One region of the Limnohabitans sp. Hippo4 genome, then DNA from elsewhere that is predicted to be linked to it. Evidence: predicted binding sites of a transcription regulator. Region 1 holds the regulator's gene; the other holds the start of a gene.
The links. The regulator NrdR, encoded in region 1, represses ribonucleotide reductase genes. The targets are predictions, from matches to a motif close to CACNANATNTNGTG.
Positions count from the first base shown of each region.

Region 2: a site for NrdR is predicted at 7,725-7,738, ahead of B9Z46_RS12685 (ribonucleoside-diphosphate reductase subunit alpha). Genes of this name have one in related genera too.

Region 1 covers NZ_NESE01000002.1:362,733-374,716, forward strand. Annotated here, with positions in the region: gene B9Z46_RS07215 (ExbD/TolR family protein) at 1-233, opposite strand, end outside; gene tolQ (protein TolQ) at 252-983, opposite strand; gene ybgC (tol-pal system-associated acyl-CoA thioesterase) at 980-1,390, opposite strand; gene nusB (transcription antitermination factor NusB) at 1,387-1,920, opposite strand; gene ribH (6,7-dimethyl-8-ribityllumazine synthase) at 1,917-2,408, opposite strand; gene ribBA (bifunctional 3,4-dihydroxy-2-butanone-4-phosphate synthase/GTP cyclohydrolase II) at 2,412-3,545, opposite strand; gene B9Z46_RS07245 (riboflavin synthase) at 3,556-4,221, opposite strand; gene ribD (bifunctional diaminohydroxyphosphoribosylaminopyrimidine deaminase/5-amino-6-(5-phosphoribosylamino)uracil reductase RibD) at 4,252-5,400, opposite strand; gene B9Z46_RS07255 (hypothetical protein) at 5,431-5,886, opposite strand; gene B9Z46_RS07260 (hypothetical protein) at 5,873-6,946, opposite strand; gene B9Z46_RS07265 (hypothetical protein) at 6,928-7,476, opposite strand; gene B9Z46_RS07270 (type IV pilin protein) at 7,470-7,907, opposite strand; gene B9Z46_RS07275 (GspH/FimT family protein) at 7,978-8,628, shown strand; gene nrdR (transcriptional regulator NrdR) at 8,708-9,157, opposite strand; gene glyA (serine hydroxymethyltransferase) at 9,154-10,398, opposite strand; ZMP/ZTP riboswitch at 10,455-10,618, opposite strand; gene B9Z46_RS07290 (lytic transglycosylase domain-containing protein) at 10,662-11,354, opposite strand; gene B9Z46_RS07295 (DUF349 domain-containing protein) at 11,571-11,984, shown strand, end outside.
Region 2 covers NZ_NESE01000005.1:63,911-75,894, forward strand. Annotated here, with positions in the region: gene miaB (tRNA (N6-isopentenyl adenosine(37)-C2)-methylthiotransferase MiaB) at 1-860, shown strand, start outside; gene B9Z46_RS12650 (gamma-glutamylcyclotransferase) at 864-1,313, opposite strand; gene B9Z46_RS12655 (aromatic ring-hydroxylating dioxygenase subunit alpha) at 1,342-2,706, shown strand; gene B9Z46_RS12660 (glutamine synthetase family protein) at 2,717-4,231, shown strand; gene ffh (signal recognition particle protein) at 4,257-5,654, opposite strand; gene B9Z46_RS12670 (inner membrane protein YpjD) at 5,733-6,539, shown strand; gene B9Z46_RS12675 (PP0621 family protein) at 6,536-6,796, shown strand; gene ampD (1,6-anhydro-N-acetylmuramyl-L-alanine amidase AmpD) at 6,828-7,397, shown strand; gene B9Z46_RS12685 (ribonucleoside-diphosphate reductase subunit alpha) at 7,876-10,788, shown strand; gene B9Z46_RS12690 (ribonucleotide-diphosphate reductase subunit beta) at 10,948-11,984, shown strand, end outside.

The sequences.
Region 1 (11,984 bases):
TTGCTGTCGTTCACCATCTCCAAGCTGTCGTCCTTTTGAATCACAATTTGAATCACTTGATCGGGCTGCTTGGCAGCTTTGCCAACGCTGGGCAAATCCACCATGCTGGGTGTGATCATGGGTGCGGTGACCATGAAAATAATCAGCAACACCAACATCACATCGATGAAAGGCACCATGTTGATTTCATTGATGGTGCGCCGACCTCGGCCACGTGAAGAAACAGCAGGCATGTGGTTGCTCCCTGAATATCAGTGACCAGATGCCGAAGGACCTGCACCCGTTGGAATGCTGCCAGAGGCGCCGGTAGAGCCGCCCAAACTTCTTTGCAGAATGTTGGAGAACTCTTCAATGAAGGTTTCGAGTTTGATGGCCACGCGGTCAATGTCGCGCGCAAATCGGTTGTAGGCCACCACGGCAGGGATGGCAGAGAACAAGCCGATGGCCGTGGCCACCAAAGCTTCGGCAATGCCGGGCGCCACAGTGGCCAAAGTTACTTGCTGCATGCTGGCCAAACCTGTGAAGGCATGCATGATGCCCCACACCGTGCCAAACAAACCGACATAGGGGGAAACAGAGCCTACGGAAGCCAAGAAAGCCAATTGAGATTCTGCAACGTCCATCTCGCGTTGGAAGCTGGCACGCATGGCGCGGCGTGCACCGTCGAGCAAAGTGCCAGCGTCTGAAATGCGGCGCTCGCGAAGCTTTTGATACTCACGCATGCCACTGGCAAAAATGCGCTCCATCGGACCGGCCAGTTTGGAATTCTGAATGGCCGCTGCAAACAAATCATTCAGGCTGGTGCCCGACCAAAACTGTTGCTCGAATTCTTCGTTCAAAGTTTGGATGCGCTTGATGGCTGTGAGCTTGCGCACAATGGCGGCCCAACTGGCAATGGAGATGGCCATGAGAATGAGCATGACCAACTGCACCACAAAACTGGCATGCAACACGAGTTGGATGATGGACATGTCTTGGTTCATTGAAGTGCTTCCAAAATGGCGGCCGGAATGCGGCCAGGTTTCAAAGTGTTGCTGTCGACCCATCCAATGCGAATGGTGCCTTCGGCCAAAAGTTTGCGTTCGCCGTCAAGGGTCAGCCATGCTTGCTGGGCCAAGACCAAACTGGCGCGACCGGCTTCAGCGGTACGCGCTGTGACTTCTAACAAGTCATCCAAGCGAGCAGGCGAGAAGTATTTGATTTGCGTTTCACTCACCACAAACATGCCGCCGCTTTCTTCTTTCAAAACTTGCTGCTGAATGCCCAATGAGCGCAACCATTCAGTGCGCGCGCGTTCGAAAAACTTGAGATAATTGGCGTAGAAAACAATGCCACCGGCGTCGGTGTCTTCCCAGTAAATGCGAATGGGGAAAACAAAGGGTGTTGTCATGCGCGTGCGCGGCCGGCTTGTCGGTCGGCTTGTACTTCGTGGGGACGTAGTTGCGGTGCCAGACCCTCCAGCACCGCGTTCACATACTTGTGGCCATCGGTGCCGCCAAACTCTTTGGCCAACTCGATGCATTCGTTCAAGCTGACGCGCCAAGGCACATCAAGGCAATGCTTCATCTCGAACACGCCAATCCACATGGCGGCGCGTTCAATGGGTGAGATCTCGGCCATGCTGCGGTCTAGCAAGGGCAGAATTAACTTGTCCAATTCAAGGGATTGTTCAGCGCAGCCGTACAACAAGGCATCGTAGTGCGCAGAGTCGGCTTTGTGAAAGCCAGACAAGTCTCGCGTGAAGACATCAATGTCAGCGGCTTCGTTTTTGCCCACGATGACTTGGTACAAAGCTTGTAGCGCAAACTCACGGGCGCGACTGCGTGCTGACTTGCTGGCTGATTTGCCAGGTTTGCGGCCAGCGGGTTTCGTGCTGCTCGGTTGCGCGTCGTCGGCAGGAGATGCGTGCTGCTCGCTCATGCCAGTTCCTCGTCCAGGTCGTCGTCACTAATGGACAAGTCTTCCATCAGCATCGCCATTTCGACGGCCACGCGTGCCGCATCACGGCCTTTTTCTGTTTGACGTGCAATGGCTTGTTCCAAGTTCTCGGTGGTGAGAATGGCGTTGGCAATTGGCACGTTGTAGTCCAGCGCAATGCGGCTGACGCCTGCGCCCGATTCATTGGCCACCAATTCGAAGTGGTAAGTTTCACCGCGAATGATGCAACCTAAAGCGACCAAGGCGTCGTACTCGCCGCGCTCGGCCATGGCTTGCAATGCAATGGGCACTTCCAAAGCACCTGGCACCAACACGTGGTCGATGTCGTGGACGCCTAAGTCTTCCAATTCACGAATGCAGGCCACTGCCAACGCGTTCGTGATGCCTTCGTTGAAGCGCGCCTGCACGATGCCGATGTGCAGCCCCAAGCCGTCTAATTCTTGCTCAATACCTTTGTCTGCGCCTTGCATGATTTATTCCTTAGGGATGTATCCGGTAACTTCCACGCCATAACCCGCCATGCTGGGCATGCGTCGGGGTTGGCCCATCAATTTCATTTTGTGCACACCGCACTCGCGCACAATTTGGATGCCAACACCGTAGGTGCGCAAGTCCATTTTGCTTCGGTTAGGGGCTTGGGCAGAGCGGGCGCGACCTTCAAACTGCGCCAACAATTGCTCGGCGCTTTCGCCGCAGTTGAGCAGCACCGCAACGCCTTGACCTTGCTTGTTGATGTAGTCGAGGCTGTTCTCCAAACTCCAGGAGTGCATGCGGCGACCCACTTCCAATACGTCAAATACCGACAAAGGCTCGTGCACGCGAACGGGCACTTCGGTGTCGGCAGACCAAGAACCTTTGACCAAGGCCAAGTGCAGGGACTGACTGGGCTTGTCTTTGAAGGCGTGAACCGTGAATTCGCCGTGCGCTGTTTGCATCACGCGGGAGCCGACTTTTTCAACCAAAGACTCTGTGCGATTGCGGTATTCGATGAGGTCGGCAATGGTGCCAATTTTCAAACCGTGTTCAGCGGCAAAGATTTGCAGATCAGGCAGACGGGCCATGGTGCCATCGTCTTTCATGATTTCGCAAATCACGGAAGAGGGGCTGCAACCGGCCATGGTGCCCAAGTCGCAACCGGCTTCGGTGTGACCTGCACGCATCAACACGCCACCGTCTACTGCTTGCAAAGGAAACACGTGACCGGGTTGAACCAAATCGGTAGCCTTGGCATTGGCCGCCACGGCGGTTTTGACGGTCAATGCACGATCGGCTGCAGAAATGCCAGTGGTCACCCCTTCGGCCGCTTCAATGGACACCGTGAAAGCCGTGCTGTACACGGTGCCGTTGCTGGCAGCCATGGGGGGCAACTTGAGGTGTTCGCAACGCTCGCGGGTGAGCGTGAGGCAAATGAGGCCACGGCCAAAGCGCGCCATGAAGTTGATGGCCTCTGGCGTGACATGGTCGGAAGCAATCAGCAAATCGCCTTCGTTTTCGCGGTCTTCGTCGTCTACCATGATGACGATGCGACCTGCGCGCAAGTCGGCTACGATGTCTTCAACGGGAGAAATTTGGACAGGCGTCAAGGGTGCGCCAGAATTCGTGCTCATGTCTCTACTTTCAATGTTGCTGGCCAGCCTGAAAGGCTGAAGCTGCGGAGTTGGCTGAGGCGTCGTTGCTGAGCATGCGCTCAACATACCTTGCGATCAAATCGATTTCTAAATTCACAGCGCTGCCTTGTTGCAAAGTACCAAGGGCTGTGTTGTCCACGGTGTGGGGAATGAGGTTGATGCTGAACTCGCAGCCTGCATCTTTGTCAGTCACTTTGTTCACGGTCAGGCTAACGCCATTGACGGTGATCGAGCCTTTGTAGGCCAAGTACTTGCCCATGCCGACAGGGGCTTGAATGCGCAGCTCCCAGCTTTCGCCTACTTGTTCAAAGTGCGTGACGTGGCCAATGCCATCCACATGGCCAGACACGATGTGGCCGCCCAAACGGTCGTGCGCGCGCAAAGCTTTTTCCAAATTGACCTTGCCCATTTTGTCCAAGCCGCAAGTTTTGTCGAGCGATTCGGCGGAGATGTCGATGGTGAATTGGTTGGCCGCCAGATCGAAGGAGGTGACGGTCATGCAGGCGCCATTGATGGCAATGCTGTCACCCAGGCCAACGTCATCCAGGTAGCCCGGAGGCACCTCAAGAGTGAGTCGCTTGCCATGGCTTAAAGAGCTGCCCAGGTCGTGGAGGGCGGCGATACGCCCCACGCCGGTGATGATTCCGGTAAACATGGCGCGTATTTTCGCAGGGAATGGTGCTGTTTAGGGCAGGACCCTGGCCAAAACCCGTAAATCTTTGCCGATTAACTGGGTTTCTGTGAAGGTGAGGGCCACACCCTGTGACAAGTCCTCCAGAGGCCCCCATTGCGCCATGCCTTGGCCGATGCCCAGCATTTGGGGGGCCAGGTACACCAAAAACTCGTCAATGCAGCCTTCTCGAATGAGTGAGCCATTGAGCTTGTGTCCCGCTTCGACGTGAACTTCATTGACTTCGCGTCGCGCCAAATCGCTGAGCAGCGCGGCTAAATCGACCTTGCCGTGAGCGTTCGGCAACAGGGTGACATGAGCACCCTGGGCCTCCAGTGCGGCTCTTTTGTCAGCGTTGTCGACCGCGCCATAAATCCAAATTTGACGGGGCGTTTGCGCCAATGGGCCTGTGTGCTGAAACAACTTGGCGTGCAGAGGCGTTTCTAGCCTGCTGTCCACGATGACCAAATGCGGCATGCGAGGCGGGTTTTCCAAATCCTTGCAAAGTCGCAGGTCCAACAGGGGATCGTCTTCTAGAACGGTGCCAATGCCAGTGAGGATGGCGCATGCGCGGGCGCGCCAAGCATGGCCATCGGCGCGTGCCTCGGGCCCGGTGATCCATTGACTTTGACCGTTGGTGAGGGCTGTTTGGCCGTCTAAGGAAGCTGCAATCTTCATTCTCACCCAAGGCTTTTGATGCGTCATTCGGCGCAGAAACCCCGGGTTTTGAACTGCCGCTTGCGCAGCCCCGTCGCCTATTTGGACTTCAATGCCTGCCGCTTGGAGGCGCTCAAAGCCTTTGCCAGCCACCGCGGGGTTGGGGTCGGAGAGTGCTGCCACCACTTTGCCCAATTGGGCATGCACCAGCGCGTCGCAACAAGGGCCGGTGCGGCCCTGGTGGGCACAAGGCTCTAGCGTGACATAGGCTGTGGCGCCTTTGACGGAATTTCCTTTGGACTGAGCGTCTTGCAGGGCCATGATTTCGGCATGCGGACCGCCGGCACGTTGGGTATGACCTTGTCCCAACACCTTGCCCTGCGCATCCACAATGACGCAGCCCACCCGCGGATTGGGCGAGGTGATGCGCATGGCTTGTGCGGCCAAATCGAGCGCCCATTGCATGGGCTGGCTGGGTGGCAGAGAGCTGTTGAGGTGGGCGTCCATGGTTGCAAGGATACGATAAGTTGCTGTCATTTAGCGGCCCACCCACAACGGCGTGCTGGCTCGGCGATGTCGCCATTCAATTTGCATGGCTTGCTGGTCTTCATGCCACGTGACGGCGATGCGCAATTCTTGCAAGTGCGCAGGCGGCATGTCGGCCATCGGAATGCTGATGACTTGCCACGTGCGCACGAAGGCCAAGTCGGGGTGGGTGGCGATGGGATAAAGCAGGTCCTGCGATTGAAACATGTGTTGGCACGTGGGGGTTTGAACACCCCAGCATTCCGTCAAATCTTGCGCCAAGCCACTGGCCACATCCACATGGCGACTCAGTTGGCTTGCGTTCAATGTGGCCACGCTGAAGCGCACGGCGCCTGCCAAGCCAAACGCCAGCATGGCGCTGGCCATGATCGCCTCCAACACAGTGAAGCCCGCATGAACCTGCCTCGCTTGAATGCGTGGCGGAAGTTTGGCGTCAGTACCCCGCATTTTTCCAAGTTCCAGCCACGCGCTGCACACGCGATGCTTGAACACCCGCAGGCCAGTCGAAATTGAAGGCGGCATGTGCGTTGGTGGTGCCAGTGAGCCCAAGCTGGCCACTAAGCAAAGCCAACTTCAGGTTGGGTGCCAAGCTGGACTCCACCCCCAACTGCCCCGCAATGATGCCGCTTTGCCAGTTCAACATCTTGCTGGTTTGGCATTGATTTTGAAAGAACACCGTGCCCACCACTTGCGTTGAACTGGCCAGAGAGGGGCAAAGAATGGCGCAGGCCTCTGAGGAAAAAACCAAGATCACGGGCGAGGCGGGGGTGCCAATGCTTTGGGTCCAAAGCTGAGGACTGTCAATCCAGTAAACGGTGCGCGAAGCTGGGCTGTCGGCAGTTAAGCCATTGCGCAACTGAAGCGCAGACAAGGCTTTGACTTGCGACGGTGTCAGTTCGCCAAACACGGTTTGCCATGCCAAAGACTTGCACTGTGGCGCATCAGCGCTGAGTACTTGTTCGTTCAAGACGAGCGAAGGTAGTAGGGCGTCAGGCGAGTTAGTCGAGGCATTGACGGCATGAGGTGCGCTGAGTGGAACGTAGACACTTTGCTGCACCGTGGCCCGACTGCCTGCGCCGGGATGCAGTTCATTCAGCTTGGCATCGACCATGACTTGAATGCGGTGGGGTGCATTGCGAACATCGCGGACCATGCGGACCTGCGATGCAGTCTGGTGCGTCCACTCAGGCAAAGGCAATTGGGTCAACGGCCACAGCGTGCACTGCCACTGAGGGGGTGCTTTGCCTGCAGGGCAGTGGATCGCCGCGCTGGACAACCAAATGCGTGCATCAGCTTCGAGGCTGTCTTTGCCGTAGGCTTGCTCTAGATGCGCCAAAGTTGTTTCTAAAAGGGCTTCCGAGTTGGCCAGTGCTTGGGCTGCATGCATTTGCTGATGACTGCGAAGCTTCTCGGCATTAACCGCTTGCAAACAGAGCCAGCCCCACAAACCTGTGAGGATCAGCAGCACGGTGCTGGCCCAAAGTGTGGCTAAGCCGCGCTGGTGCATGACGCTGTTGTTGGGCGCGTGCGCGCATGCACATTGCGCATGCGAACATGTCGTTGCCAAGTGGCGGGTACGGGCTCTTGGGTGGCCTGACTCCTTATTTCAAGAGAGAGCAAGTCGCCTTGACTGTTGCTGTCAGCGTCACATTCCCATTGGAAGTTAAGCGCCAAAATTTGCAAACTGCGGTTGTCATTCAAGCTGGTCCACACCGCGGGTTGACAAGAGGTTTGTGTTTGCAAAATGGTGCCGTTCAATCGAAAGCCGCTGCATTCGTTGTTGTCGCGCAGGGCGTTGTCGTTGCGGTTCACTGTGAACAAGATTTGATGAGGGCTGATCTGCAGATCTTTAGGTTCACCTTGAAATTGTGCGCGCCGAAGGTCGTGCACCAAAGTGTCCATCAAAGCGCGAAGTTCTTGCTGGGTTTGGCTGCGCTGCACAATCTGCCGGTCGCTGCGCCATTGCAATGCAGCCCAGGTGCTGGCGGCTGCAAGCAGGCTTAAACCCAAAGTCAGGCCCAAGAGCAGGTTCACCATGGCCAGCACCGCCCTGGATCTGAATTTTGGAGCTTGCTAGTGCGTTGCACAACGCCCTCTGCGTTCCAACGCAAACTGATGACAAGACACGGTTCATCACGCGCCTGCAAACCAACGGCCGTTGCCTGTAATTCAAAACTTTGTGCGTTGGCGTTTTGCACCTTGAGTGTGTAGTGTCCTGCCGTTGACGTAGCGTTGGGCCAAGACAATTCCGACAAGGTGCTGGCGTATTGCGTGTGCAAACCGCGCCACTGCAATTGACGCAGGTGCAATTGTTCCAATGCGTTGTGGGCATCTTGCCGCCGAGTTTTGAGCCACTGCTGTTCAAGGCTTGGCAATGCAATTCCTAACAAGATGGCCAGCAGCGCGATGCTCAAGACGGATTCGATCAGCGTGAAGCCTTGAAGCTGCGGTATGTTGTTTGGATGCATGTGTGAAGCATCTCTCAAACGGCAGACGCAAGGCTCACAAGTGCTTGCAGCCAATGCGTGATGTAGGGCGATGCAATGGCGCAGCCAACTGTGCAAAGCACCATCCTGCCATGTCACAATTTTCGAATCAAAGAGGCCACAGTTTGCTAGACACGCTGTTTGTACTTTTCATTGTGGTTTTATTGTGTGGTGTGGCGGCTTCCGCCCTGAGGGCTTGCAAACCAGCGCCCACCTTCAAACCGCTGCACAAGATTTGCATAGTGCCGTTCTAACAAGCAGATCACAAGCCTTGCGTTTGGAAAAGCGCGTCACGCTGTGTGCAGCGGCCAAAAGTACAACGAGCAACTCGGCACTTGGCAGTGGTAGCACTTTGCTGCGCTGTTATGTGAGCAGCGATGGCCCTTTTGGCAATGTGTGGCGTCAGGGTTGGTTGATGTTTGAGGATGACAACAACAACGGCATTTGGGATGAAGGAGAGGTGCGCTTGGCGCAGCACGAAACATTGCACCGGACTGTTTCAGCCAGTGGCAATGCCACGGTCAATCGTTTTGTCTCGTTTGGTGCGAGTGGCCGCAGTTTGGCTTTGAATAGCGCATTTCAAGCGGGCACCTTAACGGTCTGTGAGCGGCAAACAAAGAACAGCACTGGCTGGCGCGTGGTGGTCAATGCGGTGGGTCGTCCGCGCCTGGAGAAATTGTTGATCGAGGATTGCCCGGGCTAATGAGCCCCTGCACTGGCGCGGCAAGAAGCTTTCGAACCTGCCAGTCTTGGCGATGACTGTGTAGAAAATTAAAGTGAAATTACTTGCTAACTTCGTCTACCAACAATTTGAAATCGTCGATGTCTTCGAAACTGCGGTACACGCTGGCAAATCGAACGTAGGCCACTTTGTCGAGTTTCTTCAGCTCGCGCATCACCAACTCACCAATTTTGTTGGATGCAATTTCGCGTTGCGCTAAGTTCAGTAGCTTTTCTTCAATGCGCTCAATGGCCGAGTCGACTTGTTCGGTACTGACGGGACGTTTGCGCAAGGCCAAGTTCATGCTGGCGCGCAACTTCACGCGTTCGTACTCAATTCGGCGACCATCTTTTTTAACGATGGCCGGAAAAGTAACTTCCGGGCGCTCGTAGGTGGTGAAGCGTTTTTCGCACGCCGCGCATTGGCGGCGGCGGCGAATCAGGTCGCCATCTTCAGCCAGCCGCGTCTCCACCACTTGGGTGTCGTTGTGGCTGCAGAAGGGGCACTTCATTTGTAAACAGGGAAACGGGCGGTCAAGGCGTTGACCTTGGCGCGAACGGCTTCAATGTTGGCGGGATCGTTTGGATTGTCGAGCACACCGGCAATGAGGTGAGCCGTGATGCGCGCTTCTTCATCCTTGAAGCCACGCGTGGTCATGGCGGGTGTGCCAATGCGCACGCCGCTGGTGACCATGGGTTTCTCGGGGTCGTTGGGAATCGAGTTTTTGTTGATGGTCATGTGTGCTTGGCCCAGGGCGGCCTCGGCCACTTTGCCGGTAATGCCTTTGGAGCGCAGGTCGACCAACATCACGTGGCTTTGTGTGCCGCCGCTCACAATGCGCAAGCCGCGTTGGGTGAGAACTTCTGCCACGATTTGGGCATTCTTCACCACTTGTGCTTGATACGCCTTGAACTCAGGTGCCATGGCTTCTTTGAAAGCCACAGCCTTGGCTGCAATGACGTGCATGAGCGGGCCGCCTTGCAGGCCAGGGAAGATGGCGCTGTTGATGGCTTTCTCGTGCTCGGCCTTCATCAAGATGATGCCGCCGCGGGGGCCGCGCAAGCTCTTGTGGGTGGTGGATGTGACCACGTCGGCGTGGGGCACAGGGTTGGGGTACACACCGGCGGCAATGAGGCCTGCGTAGTGCGCCATGTCGACCAAGAAAATGGCACCTACATCTTTGGCGACTTTGGCAAAGCGTGCAAAGTCAATGTGCAAGCTGTAGGCCGAAGCGCCGGCAATGATCAGCTTGGGTTTGGTTTCGTGCGCCTTCTTTTCCATGGCGTCGTAGTCGATGGCTTCGTTGGCATCGAGGCCGTAGCTCACCACGTTGAACCACTTGCCGCTCATGTTGAGGGGCATGCCGTGCGTGAGGTGACCGCCTTCTGCCAAGCTCATGCCCATGATGGTGTCGCCGGGCTTCAAGAAAGCCAAGAACACCGCTTCGTTGGCGGAGGCGCCGCAATGGGGTTGCACGTTGGCAGCTTCTGCGCCAAAAATTTGTTTGATGCGGTCGATGGCCAATTGCTCGGCGATGTCGACATATTCGCAGCCGCCGTAATAGCGCTTGCCTGGGTAGCCTTCTGCGTATTTGTTGGTGAGCTGAGAGCCTTGCGCGGCCATAACGGCGGGCGAAGCGTAATTCTCGCTGGCGATCAGCTCGATGTGGTGCTCTTGGCGAGCGTTTTCGGCTTGAATGGCCGCAAAAATTTCGGGATCGGTTTGTTCAATCAGAATGTTTCTTGAATACATGGCAGGCCTTCAAATGATGGTTCCTTGCTGCGCTGGAAGAAAAGTTCCAACATGGCATGGGCTGCCCAGGCGAACGGCTGAAACCTTGTGCCACAACACCTGCGCAAGGTGCACGCTCCCCAGTGGTTTTTAGAGGGGCAAAGCCCTTTCGTGTCCACGTCAGAGGCTGGGGGCATTGAATACCAACACCAGGCTCCTATCGCCAGTTGCGTACCCCTAGAGTGTAGCCTAGGAGAGGGCCTGGGGAGGGCCTGGGGAGGGGCTTATTTGGCCGCTTTTCGCCCGCTCGATTTGACGGGGACTGGGGACTTTGGGAGGGCGTCTTTGAGGCGGTTTTGCTCGGCCAGGACCCGCGCTATGTAGTCTGTTTCAAGTGAAATTGACTCTTCCCCAGCCTTGTAAAGGCGCAGGCCTTCAACCAAACTGCCCGACAGGTTGATGCATTCCTTCAAAATTTTGACGCCAATGCGCAAATTGGTTTTGGGGTCAAAAATGGCCATCGGTCCGCCATAGGGCTCGAACTGATCAGAGTGCGTGTCGGGCGACACTTGCATCAAACCTTTGGCGCCGGTGGGGCTGTTGGCAAAAGGGTTGTAATTGGACTCAACGCCAATCACCGCCAATATGAGGGTGGGGTCGAGATTGCCGCGGTTGGCCAAGTCGAAAACTTCCAGGATCAAGGCGTTCAGCGGTTCGGGTGCAATGCGGTATTTGCTTCGGATGGCTTGAACCAAGGCCAATTGATCGGGATCCAGTTCGGTGGACGGGGCCGCTAGGCTGCGCAGCAAAACCTGTTGTCGCTCATCTTCAGCATCTGAGATGTGCAGTCGGGTGTAGAGCCAGCCCTGGATGCTTTGAACTGTTTGAATTCTGATTTCAGGTCGCGCCAAGGCCAGCATGCTGATCAAAACAGCCATCAGTCCCAGCAGCGCAAAGCTGTGATGGGAAATGTTCACAAACCCCCGTGCAATATCGGCCACAAATGTTTTCAGTCCGCGCCAAAAGCGGCCTGTCCAAAGGCTGGCAGATTCCTGAAAGGTGAGGGAAGTCAAAGTACGTGTTGGAGTGGCGGAACAGAGAATTATAAAAAAAATCGAAAATAGATGCTTTTGGCATATTGCACCTAGCCAACCTCGGTGAAAATAGCTTCTTTATCTTTTTGTGTTCTGACTGTGACTCCTTCATCCCCCAAGACCCCCGATGTTCAAGCGCTTGATAACTTGACTGGCGGTGCTTTTGCCGCGCAAACCTCTGGCGAGCGTGCCGCCAAATTGCGTGATTGGTTGTTGACTGAGCCTTCGCAAGAAGATCTGCAGCACGTTTACAAAGAAATTTCAACGCGAGACAAAGGCGCCGCCAAAGTCTTGAAAGAAAAAATGGACGAGCTCAAGCGCTCCCAAGGACAAGATGTGTTGGCCACTGAATGGGCCGAGCGCGCTACAGCCATGCTTCATGCCAGTCGTTTGAACATTGCCGATGCCATGGCCTGGCAACGTGATGCCGCTAAAGCTGGCGCACCCTTGTCACGCGAACCCTTGGCCAGCTTGAAAACGCAATTGGCAGAAAAAGTCAAAGCGGTTGAAGAT
Region 2 (11,984 bases), on a different contig from region 1:
GCTATTGCGTGGTGCCTTACACCCGCGGTGAAGAAGTCAGCCGACCCTTTGAAGACGTGTTGGTCGAAGTCGCCGGCTTGGCTGAGCAAGGCGTGCGCGAAATTACCTTGCTGGGTCAAAACGTCAATGCCTACCGCGGCAAGATGGGCGACACCGCCGAGATTGCCGACTTTGCGCTGCTGATTGAATACGTGGCCGACATTCCCGGCATTGAGCGCATTCGCTACACCACCAGCCATCCCAACGAATTCACACAGCGCCTCATTGATGTGTACGACAAGGTGCCCAAGTTGGTCAGCCATTTGCACCTGCCCGTGCAACACGGCTCTGACAAAATTTTGATGGCCATGAAACGCGGCTACACCGCGATGGAATACAAAAGCACCATTCGCAAACTGCGCGCCATTCGCCCCGACATGGCCATGAGCAGCGACTTCATTGTGGGCTTCCCTGGCGAAACCGAGGAAGACTTCAACAAGATGATGAAGTTGATTGACGATGTAGGCTACGACACCAGTTTCAGTTTCATCTTCAGCCCACGTCCCGGCACACCTGCAGCCAACTTACCTGACGACACCCCGCACGATGTGAAGCTCAAACGTCTGCACCATTTGCAAGCCACCATTGAAGCCAACGTCAAACGCATTGGCGACAGCCGCTTGAACACGGTGCAACGCATTTTGGTCGAGCGCCCTGCGCGCAAAGACGCCACTGAGATGGCGGGACGCACCGAATGCAATCGCGTGGTCAACTTCCCTGCCGGCCCCAATGGCATGCGCTTGGTGGGTCAGATGGTGGATGTGCGCATCAACACGGCGCTGTCACATTCTTTGCGCGGCGACTTGGTGTTGCCTGAATAAAGCCTAAGCTTTTTTGAGTGAGATATGGCGACGAAAGTCGCCATTTTTGATTGGAGGTCTGCCCTCTAAGGACCAGTTGTAGACATAGACTTGCGCGCGCACTGCTTGGGGCGATTCAGTTGCGAGCCAAGTCACATCGGCTGTGACGCGCAAGTACATGGAGTTCGCCATCGATTCAGGATCAACTTCTTCTAGATCGTCCAACCGCTGCCACTGAGACGCTTCAATTTTGTACAACTCCCCCAGCACTGTTCCCAGCGGCGCAGCCCTGTCACCCAGCAACTTCATGGCCGGGTAGTCCCCCAAATCGAACAAAGCACCCTGCATCGTGGCCGGTCCAAGGCAAGTTGCACCTTGCATGTGGTGGTGATTGCTGAGGCCAGACAACAAAGTACCGTAGACAAAAAGCAATTCGTTTTCAGCAAAGGGTGGCTTGCGCGAAATCATTTTCATCCTCTGGTTTTTGCGTTAAAGTGAATTCATGAGAGCAGAACAAAACGAGCGCTTCACGCGCATTGGCCAAGGTACACCCTGTGGCGAAATGCTACGCCATTACTGGCACCCTGTGGCTTTGATGGACGAATTCGACCCCCAACTCGATCCCCGCATGGCCATCCGACCTGTCAAAGCGGTTCGCTTGCTCGGCCAAGACTTGGTCTTGTTCAAAAATGCGCAGGGCCAGTTTGGATTGCTCGATCGCGACTGTCCGCATCGCGGCGCCGACCTGGCCTTTGGTCGCAATGAAGGCGATGGCCTGCGCTGTCCCTTTCACGGCTGGAAATTTGACGTCACGGGCCAATGCCTCGAAACCCCCGCCGAACCCCAAGGCAGTGTTTTGTGCACCCGCATCAAGCAACGCAATTACCCCATTCAAGAACGCAGCGGTATTTTGTTTGCGTGGATGGGGCCTGAGGGCAGCACACCACCGCCACTTCCGGCCATCGATTGTTTTGAAGCGCCTGGCACCCACACCTTTGCCTTCAAAGGTTTGTGGAACTGCAATTGGCTCCAGGCCTTTGAAGTGGGCATCGACCCTGCGCACGCATCTTTCTTGCACCGTTTCTTCAACGACGCCTCCTTGGAAGACACCTACGGCAAACAATTTCGCGGCGCCAGTGCAGGTGAAATCGATGGTGAAAAATGGCCCATGACCCGCGTCATGCGCGAGTTTGACCAACCCGACATTGCCTTCACCGAAAAAGCTTATGGCCTCCAACTGACCACACTCCGGCACATGACAGACAAGCTGACGCATGTGCGCATCACCAATTCGCTGTTCCCCAACACTTTTGTGATTCCTTTGTCAGAAACCATGACCATCACGCAGATGCATGTGCCGGTGGACGACACGCGCACCTACTGGTATGCCGTCTTCACGAGTTTTGCCGATCCTGTCAACAAAGTTGCCATGCGCAATCAACGGCTTGAGGCCGTCAGCTTGCCCGACTACATCCCCAAATCAGGACGTCACAACAACTGGGGCTTCAACCCCGAAGAACAAATGACGCGCACGTTTTTGGGCATGGGCGAGGACGACATCAATGTGCACGATCAATGGGCCTGCGAAAGCATGGGGGCCATTCAAAACAGAACTCGCGAACATTTGGGCACCTCCGACAAAGTGATCATTGCCAATCGCCGCATGTTGGCCAAAGCCATTGACGATGTGGCTGCAGGCGCATTGCCTCCCGGATTTGCCAAGGCCGAAGTTGCAGCCACCCGATTTGGCCCCGATACCGTCGACGGCATTGCGCCCGCCCAAGATTGGTCCACGTGGTCACAGCAAACCATGCAAGCCAAGCGCGATGGCGCGCCGTGGGATGCAGCCACACCCAATTCGCCCTGAGTTCTGCGACATGCGCTCAACAGTCATCCCTTCTTTCGCGGACCAATGCGGCATCAACACCCAGGCCCGACAAGCCGAGGTGCAACGCGTACTGGCCTTGGCGCAAGCCTCTGGCCTGGCGTGGATCCGCTTGGTTTGGTGTGATGTGCACGGCAGCTTGCGCGGCAAAACGTGGGTCACTTCCGAGTTGGCCACTGCCTTTGCGCAAGGCATGGGCATGGTCAGCACCTTGATGCTCAAAGACACTTCAGATCGCACCGTCTACAAGGTGTTTGAAGCCGATGTCAAACATGAATTGCCTGGTTTTGAAGGCGCCAGCAATGTGATGTTGTTGCCCGACCCCAGCACCTTCAAAATTTTGCCTTGGGCCGAAAAAACAGGCTGGCTGATGTGTCAGCCTTGGTTCCCGAATGGCCAAGTTGTAACCTACGACTCGCGTCGTATTTTGCAAACTGCCTTGGAAAAGTTGGCCACCAAAGGCTGGGGCATGCGATGCGGCCTAGAAGTTGAGTTTCACATTTACAAACTCAAAGACGCCGAGCACGGTGACGATGCCGACCCTGCGCAAGCCGCATGGCCAGGACCAGCGCCCGAGGTCAGCATGATTCATCCCGGCTACAACTTGCTCAATGAGTTGTGGTTTGACCGCGCAGAACCTGCGCTGCGCATCGTCAAACAAACAGCCCAAGATTTGGGTTTGCCATTGTTGTCCCTGGAAATTGAACTGGGCCCCAGTCAAGTTGAAGCCGTGTTCAAAGCCACCGATGCCATGACGGCAGCCGACAACATGGTGCTTTTTAGAAGCGCCATCAAACAAGCCTTGAGACGCGCCGGCTATCACGCCACGTTCATGTGCCGACCGCCGTTTGAGAACATCATGAGCAGTGGCTGGCATTTGCATCAATCTCTCTACGACTTGCAAACAGGTCAGAACCTGTTTGCGCGCACCACTGCGCAAGACATTCAAGAGGCGCAATCGCTGCGTGCAGACGATGCCTGTCACGCTCTCTCCAAGATCGGTGCAACGTATCTGGCCGGCTTGTTGGCCCACGGTCAAGGCATGACGTCTTTGTGCACCACCACAGTCAATGGCTTTGGTCGCTTCAAGCCCAACGCTTTGGCACCCCAAAGCATTTTGTGGGGCCGCGACAATCGCGGCGCCATGCTCCGCGTGGTGGGTGGCCCCGGCGATGCTGGCACGCGCATTGAAAACAGAATGGGCGAGCCTGCTGCCAATCCCTACCTGTACATGGCCTCGCAAATTTTGGCGGGCTTGGATGGCATTGAAAACGATCTGACGGCGCCATTCGCCACAGAAGCACCTTACGCAGAAAGTGCCGAGCGTTTGCCCTTGACTTTGGGTGATGCCTTAGCGCGATTGGGCGATGACCCAATTTTGAGCGCGGGTTTGGGCGCTGACTTTGTGCGCTATTACCAGCGCATCAAACAGTCAGAGCAAACGCGTTTCAATGACGCGGAAGACAAGGTGGAATTTCAGCGGCGAGAGTATTTCAGCCGCATTTGATGAATCAGGCCCAAAGGCTGAACCCTTAGCGTTTCATGCCAGGGAAACCGCCACCGCCCATGCCGCCAAAGCCGCCCATGCCCTTCATGGCACCCAAGCGCTTCATCATCTTCATCATGCCGCCGCCGGACATTTTTTTCATCATGTCTTGCATTTGCTCAAACTCTTTGAGCAAGCGGTTCACATCCTGCACTTGAACGCCTGCGCCCATGGCGATGCGGCGCTTGCGCGTGGCTTTGATGAGTTCAGGTTTGCTGCGCTCACGCGGTGTCATGCTGTGAATGATGCCTTGCTTGCGCGCGATGTCTTTTTCGGCTTTGCCCAAATCCATGCTGCCAGCCTTGGCCGCCAACTGCGTGGGCAATTTGTCCATCAAACTGGACAAGCCACCCATTTGCTTCATTTGCTGAATTTGCGCCAAAAAATCATTCAAATCAAAACCGCTGCCGCTCTTGACTTTGGCCGCCAACTTTTGCGCGGCTTCCATGTCCACGCCGGCAGTGACTTGCTCCACCAAGGCCAAGATATCGCCCATGCCCAAGATACGGCCTGCATGTCGCTCGGCATCAAAAACTTCGAGGCCGTCAATTTTTTCGCTGGTACCTGCAAACTTGATGGGCGCACCCGTGATTTGACGCACAGACAAAGCCGCGCCACCTCGGGAGTCGCCATCCATCTTGGTCAGAACAATGCCGGTCAGAGGCAAAGCATCTTTAAAAGCTTTGGCGGTGTTGGCCGCATCCTGACCTTGCATGGCATCAACCACAAACAAAGTTTCCACAGGGTTCAAAGCCGCATGCAACTCCCGAATTTCAGCCATCAGGGCTTCGTCAATGGCCAAACGACCTGCCGTGTCGACCAGCAACACATCAAAGAAATGCTTGCGTGCGTAATCGATGGCAGCACGTGCAATGTCCAAAGGCTTTTGGTCAGGCGAACTGGGGAACCATTCGGCGCCGGCTTGTGCTGTGACGGTTTTCAGCTGCTCAATGGCCGCAGGTCGGTACACGTCGCCCGACACGGTCAGCACTTTTTTCTTGCGCTTTTCAATCAGGTGCTTGGCCAACTTGGCGGTGGTGGTGGTTTTACCGGCACCTTGCAAACCTGCCATCAAAATGACAGCAGGCGGTTGCGCTGCCAAGTTGATATCGGCCACACCTTCGCCCATGGTGGCAGCCAACTCGCGGTTCACGATGGCCACCAAGGCTTGGCCAGGCTTTAAAGAGCCCAGCACCTCTTGCCCCAAGGCTTTTTCTTTCACACGGGCAATGAAATCGCGCACCACCGGCAAGGCCACATCAGCCTCCAGCAAGGCCATGCGAACCTCGCGCAGCATGTCAGTGACATTGGACTCCGTGATCCGCGCTTGACCACTGATTTGCTTAACAAGTTGCGAGAGTTTGTCGGTGAGGGCGGAAGCCATAGGGAAAATTTCTCATAAACCGCTAGGTTTTGCGCCGATTGCCAGATTGCAAGGGCTCAAAACGCTAAACTAGGAAGCATGATTTTAGCCAGTCCATCTGATTTGGCGATGTGGTTGACGCTTTTAACTGCCATCGCTTATGCCATTCCCGCCATCACGGCAGATCGAATGGGCCCCAGCTTGGCACGCCGCTATTTGTGGCTCGCTTGGTTCTTGCATGGCGCCACCATTGGCATTGGTCTCTTGGGTGAAACACCGCGCTTTGGCTTTGCCCCCGCTTTGTCCGTCACGGTCTGGTGGGTCCTGACGGCCTACGCCGTCGAATCCCAATATTTTCCGCAATTGAAAGCGCGTTGGACCATGGCGGCCTTGGGCAGCGCCGCTGTGGCACTGGCTTGGGTGTTTCCTGGTCATGCACTTCAAGTCACCGCCTCCATTTGGCTACCCCTGCACTGGGCTTTGGGCATTGCCTCCTATGGCATGTTTGCCGCGGCCGTCATTCATGCAGCACTCATGACCAGCGCCGAAATTGAAATCCGACAAGGCAATGAAAACCAAAGTGGCTTGCCCTTGCTCACGCTAGAGCGGCTCATGTTCCGATTTGTGATGCTGGGCTTTGTTCTGCTCACCCTCACCCTCATTGCGGGCTTTGCTTTTGGCGAGCAGCTCTATGGTGCAGCGGGCGCGCATTGGAAATGGGACCATAAAACTGTCTTCTCCATCCTGTCCTGGCTCACCTTTGGCGCCTTGCTGCTGGGCAGACATCAATTTGGCTGGCGCGGCCGACGTGCTGTTCGCGTACTTTACTCGGGCGCCGCGCTGCTGCTGTTGGCTTATGCGGGCTCGCGTTTTGTGCTGGAAGTCGTTTTGGGGCGCAGCCTTTGAAAATTCTGCTGTTCCTGCTGACGATTTTGTTTGCGGTTTGGCTGTGGCGCAGAAACCGCTTGAATGCCTTGAACGAGCGCAAGTCCAAGTCCGCCGAAACCCATCCAGCCCCCACTCCCCCCACCTCAGAGCCCAGCCCCATGCAGGCATGCACACAATGCGGTGTGCACATGCCCGCGGCTGACATGGTGCAAGGGCAGCGCGGCATTTACTGCTCTCAGGCGCATTGCCAAGCCGCCTCGGACACCCGGGTCTAAACCGCCCTTCTTCCCTCGCAAGGCCCACACCATGCGCTTCGATCAATGGCAAAACGGCTGGTGCCAAGCGGCTGAGAAATGTGTGTCACCCAACCATGGCGCGCGGCCAGCGCAAGCCCAGATCGATTTGATCGTGGTTCACTCCATCAGCTTGCCACCGGGTGAGTACGGCACACAAGCCGTGCAACAGTTGTTCACCAACCAACTGGATTGGGACGCACACCCTTACTTTCAAAGCATTCGCGGCCTGGAAGTGTCTGCGCATTTCTTCATTGAGCGGCAAGGCAAAGTCTGGCAGTTCGTCAGTTGTGACGACCGTGCATGGCATGCCGGCGCTTCACATTACCGTGGCCGCGGCAACTGCAACGACGACTCCATTGGCATTGAACTGGAGGGCCTGGAAGGTGAAACTTTTGAAGCCGCCCAATACGACAGTTTGACGCAGCTATGCCAAGCCTTGAAACAACAATACCCCATCGCGTATCTGGCCGGTCACGAACACATCGCGCCGGGTCGCAAAAAAGATCCAGGACCTGGATTTGATTGGGCACTGTTGCAAAAAAATGTCGCGTGGCCGCCTCAGTACTTTCCCGAATTTTGAAAATATTTTTGAATATCCAAAAATATTTGGAGTGCCCTTGAGGCACTTTTTTTTGCACCAAGCAGGCGCATGCTTGTCACTTGTGAAATCAGGGGAATTCTCAAATCCTTGAATTTGCAAGGCTTTGCGCAAGCAAATGCAAGCCAAAGCACGCCAGCCCTCATTGGCCATTCAAACAGACTGATTTGATGCGCATTTCAAGGCATCGTTTTGATGCCCCAAATTTGCTCTTTTTTTGTTGGACAAATGCGCTCTCCTTTGTCAAGAAGTTTGTAGGCACCCAAGCTAGCCTGTACACTACCCCTAGTGGCTTGAATTCACCCCAGACCCCAGATATAGTGTCCCAACGCCAAAGACACTGTTCGGTGAAATACCAGAAAACAAACCACTTTGACGACCCCGTTTGACTGCTCAACCAAGCCCCCGCAAGGCTGCAGCCAACCAGAATTTTGAACCGACACTGACCACAGAGAACGCTATGCAAATTGAGCTAAATCCGACATCGAACCCCCAAGGCTTCTTGGGTGCCAACGATGCATCCACCGCATCGGCTGCGGCACCCCATGCTTTGGCCAACTACCAAATCATTCGCCGCAATGGCGCTGTGGTGCCCTTCGAGCCGAACAAAATTGCGGTTGCCTTGATGAAAGCCTTTTTGGCGGTTCACGGTACGCAAGGTGCGGCTTCTGCCAGCGTGCGAGAAGTGGTGGACGGCCTCACCCAAAACGTGGTGCGCGCCCTGATGCGCTCACGTCCTGGTGGCGGCACCTTCCACATTGAAGACGTGCAAGACCAAGTTGAGCTGGGCCTGATGCGCAGCAGCAACCACGAAGTCGCTCGTGCCTATGTGCTCTACCGTGAACGTCGCACCCAAGAACGCGCCCAAGTCAAAGAAGAAAAAGCCGCGGTCAGTGCCCACCCCACCTTGCACGTTTTGGACGGCGGCCAGCGCGTGCCCCTCGACGTCAACTATTTGCAAGGCCTCATCGTCAATGCTTGCCACGGTTTGGGCCAAGACGTCCATCCCGATCCCATCGTGGCCGAAACCATGCGCAACCTCTACGACGGCGTGCCCATGGAAGAGGTTTACAAGGCGTCCATCTTGGCGTCTCGCACCCTGATCGAAAAGGATCCTGACTACACCTACGTCACAGCCCGTCTCTTAATGCACACCATTGCCAAAGAAGTTTTGGGCCAAGAGGTGCTCTTGAAGGACATGGCTTCTCACTATGTGGACTACTTCCCTGGCTACATCAAAAAGGGTGTCGACAACGGCTTGCTCGACGAAAAACTCCTGCAATTTGACCTGCGCAAGCTGGCCACAGCCCTGAAAGCCGAGCGCGATCTGCAGTTCGATTACCTCGGCCTGCAAACTTTGTACGACCGCTACTTCTTGCACGTTCGCAAAACACGCATCGAGTTGCCCCAGTCTTTCTTCATGCGCGTCGCCATGGGCCTGGCCCTGAACGAAGCCGACCGCGAAGCCCGCGCCATCGAGTTCTACGAAGTCCTGTCTTCATTCGACTTCATGTCCAGCACCCCCACACTGTTTAACAGTGCAGGTTTGCGCTCACAGCTGTCCAGCTGCTACCTCACCACGGTGCCCGACGACCTCGACGGCATCTACGAGTCCATCAAAGAAAACGCTTTGCTGTCTAAATTTGCAGGCGGCTTGGGCAATGACTGGACCCGCGTTCGTGCTTTGGGCAGCCACATCAAGGGCACCAACGGCGAATCACAAGGCGTGGTGCCTTTCCTCAAAGTGGTCAACGACACCGCTGTGGCCGTGAACCAAGGCGGCAAGCGGAAAGGTGCGGTCTGTACTTACCTAGAAACTTGGCACCTCGACATTGAAGAGTTCCTGGAACTGCGCAAAAACACCGGCGACGACCGCCGCCGCACGCACGACATGAACACCGCCAACTGGATCCCCGACTTGTTCATGCGCCGCGTGATGGAAAAAGGCACTTGGACTTTGTTCTCGCCCTCCGATTGCCCCGATTTGCACGACAAGTTTGGTGTTGAGTTCGAAAAAGCCTACGTGGCTTACGAGCAAAAAGCCGCAGCCGGCGAAATCAAGCCCAGCCGCACCATTCAGGCCAATGACCTGTGGCGCAAGATGTTGTCCATGCTGTTTGAAACAGGCCATCCTTGGATCACTTTCAAAGATGCTTGCAACGTGCGCTCACCTCAGCAGCACGCCGGTGTGGTTCACTCTTCCAACCTGTGCACTGAAATCACTTTGAACACCAGCGACACCGAAACAGCGGTGTGCAATTTGGGTTCGGTCAACTTGCCACAGCACTTGATGGACGGCCCCAACGGCAAGCAAATCGACCACGCCAAATTGCAGCGCACCATTAAAACGGCCATGCGCATGCTCGACAACGTGATCGACATCAACTACTACGCGGTCAAAAAAGCGCGTGACTCTAATATGCGTCACCGCCCCGTGGGCTTGGGTCTCATGGGCTTCCAAGACGCGCTGTACCAAATGCGTGTGCCTTATGCCTCCCAAGAAGCCGTGCAATTTGCCGACACGTCCATGGAAGCCATCTGCTACTACGCTTACTGGGCTTCTACCGAGTTGGCTGCCGAGCGTGGCAAGTACTCTAGTTACAAAGGTTCTTTGTGGGACCAAGGCATCTTGCCTTTGGACACCCTCAACCTGCTGGAAAAAGCCCGCGGTGGTTACGTTGAAGTCGACCGCAGCAGCACCATGGACTGGGATGCTTTGCGCAAGAAGATTGCCAAAGACGGCATGCGCAACTCCAACTGCGTGGCCATTGCGCCTACCGCCACCATCTCCAACATCATTGGTGTCGACGCTTGTATCGAGCCTTGCTTCGGCAATTTGTCCGTCAAGTCCAACTTGTCTGGCGAGTTCACCATCATCAACAGCTACCTGGTTCGCGATTTGAAGCGCCTCGGTCTGTGGGACGATGTCATGGTCATGGACTTGAAGCACTTCGACGGCTCATTGCGCCCCATCGACCGTGTGCCACAAGAAATCAAGGCCTTGTACGCCACGGCCTTCGAAGTGGAAACCACATGGATTGTGGAAGCTGCTGCACGTCGCCAAAAATGGATTGACCAAGCCCAGTCGCTCAACATCTACATGTCGGGCGCGTCGGGTAAAAAATTGGACGACACCTACAAGCTGGCTTGGTTGCGCGGTCTTAAAACCACTTACTACCTGCGCACCATCAGCGCCACACACGCCGAGAAATCAACTGTGTCAAACAACCAGATGAATGCGGTGTCTTCTGGCTCTTCAACTGGCGGCGTATCTGCATCGAGTGCATCTGCACCCGCACAGTTCTCAGGTGTGCCTGCAACCGATGTGAAGTTCACAGCCATCGACGATGTTGGCTGCGAAGCTTGCCAATAACTTTTCAAGCGTCAGGAAATTCTTTTTCTCAATTTCAAAATCACGACGAAGAAATACAATGCAAAAACGCAACACTTCTTCGCGTGATTTCATTTCATTTCAAAACATTGCTTTGCATTTCGTCCGCAAGCTTTCATAATTCACTCATTGGAAATTTCTATGTTGTCCTGGGACGATTCATCTAAACCTGCGTTGCAACCTGCAATGCCAAGCTTTCCCCCAAGCGGTCCATCTGCCGACCGCTTCGCTGATCTGTCTTCATTCAGCGGCTCACCTGTCAACACAGTAACTGCAGCACCCTCTCCCGTCATGACCGCTGCCACTGGCACTTCAAAGCGCGTCAACGCCGCCGACAAACGTATCATCAATGGCCAGACCGACGTCAACCAGTTGGTGCCTTTCAAATACAAATGGGCTTGGGAAAAATACCTCGCCACTTGCGCCAACCACTGGATGCCGCAAGAAGTCAACATGACACGCGACATCGCTCTCTGGAAAGACCCCAACGGTTTGACCGAAGACGAGCGCCGCTTGGTCAAGCGCAACTTGGGCTTCTTCGTCACGGCCGACTCATTGGCTGCCAACAACATCACGCTGGGCACTTACCGTCACATCACAGCGCCCGAGTGCCGTCAGTTCTTGCTCCGTCAGGCTTTTGAAGAAGCCATTCACACCCACGCCTACCAGTACATCACTGAGTCCTTGGGCCTGGACGAAAGCGAAATCTTCAATGCCTACAACGAAGTTCAGTCCATTCGCGACAAAGACGAGTTCCTGATTCCGTTCATTCACGCCATCATGGACCCCAACTTCAAAACGGGTACGCAGGAAACTGACCAAACCCTCTTGAAGTCGCTCATCGTGTTTGCTTGCCTCATGGAAGGCTTGTTCTTCTACGTGGGCTTTACCCAAATTTTGGCTTTAGGCCGTCAAAACAAGATGACTGGCGCTGCCGAGCAGTACCAGTACATCCTGCGCGACGAATCCATGCACTGCAACTTCGGCATCGACTTGATCAACCAGATCAAACTCGAAAACCCCCAGTTGTGGACGGCCGAATTCAAAGCCGAAATCAATGCTTTGTTCTTGAAAGCTGTTGAATTGGAATATCGTTATGCCGAAGACACCATGCCCCGCGGCGTGCTCGGTCTTAACGCTTCCATGTTCAAAGGTTACTTGCGCTACATCGCCAACCG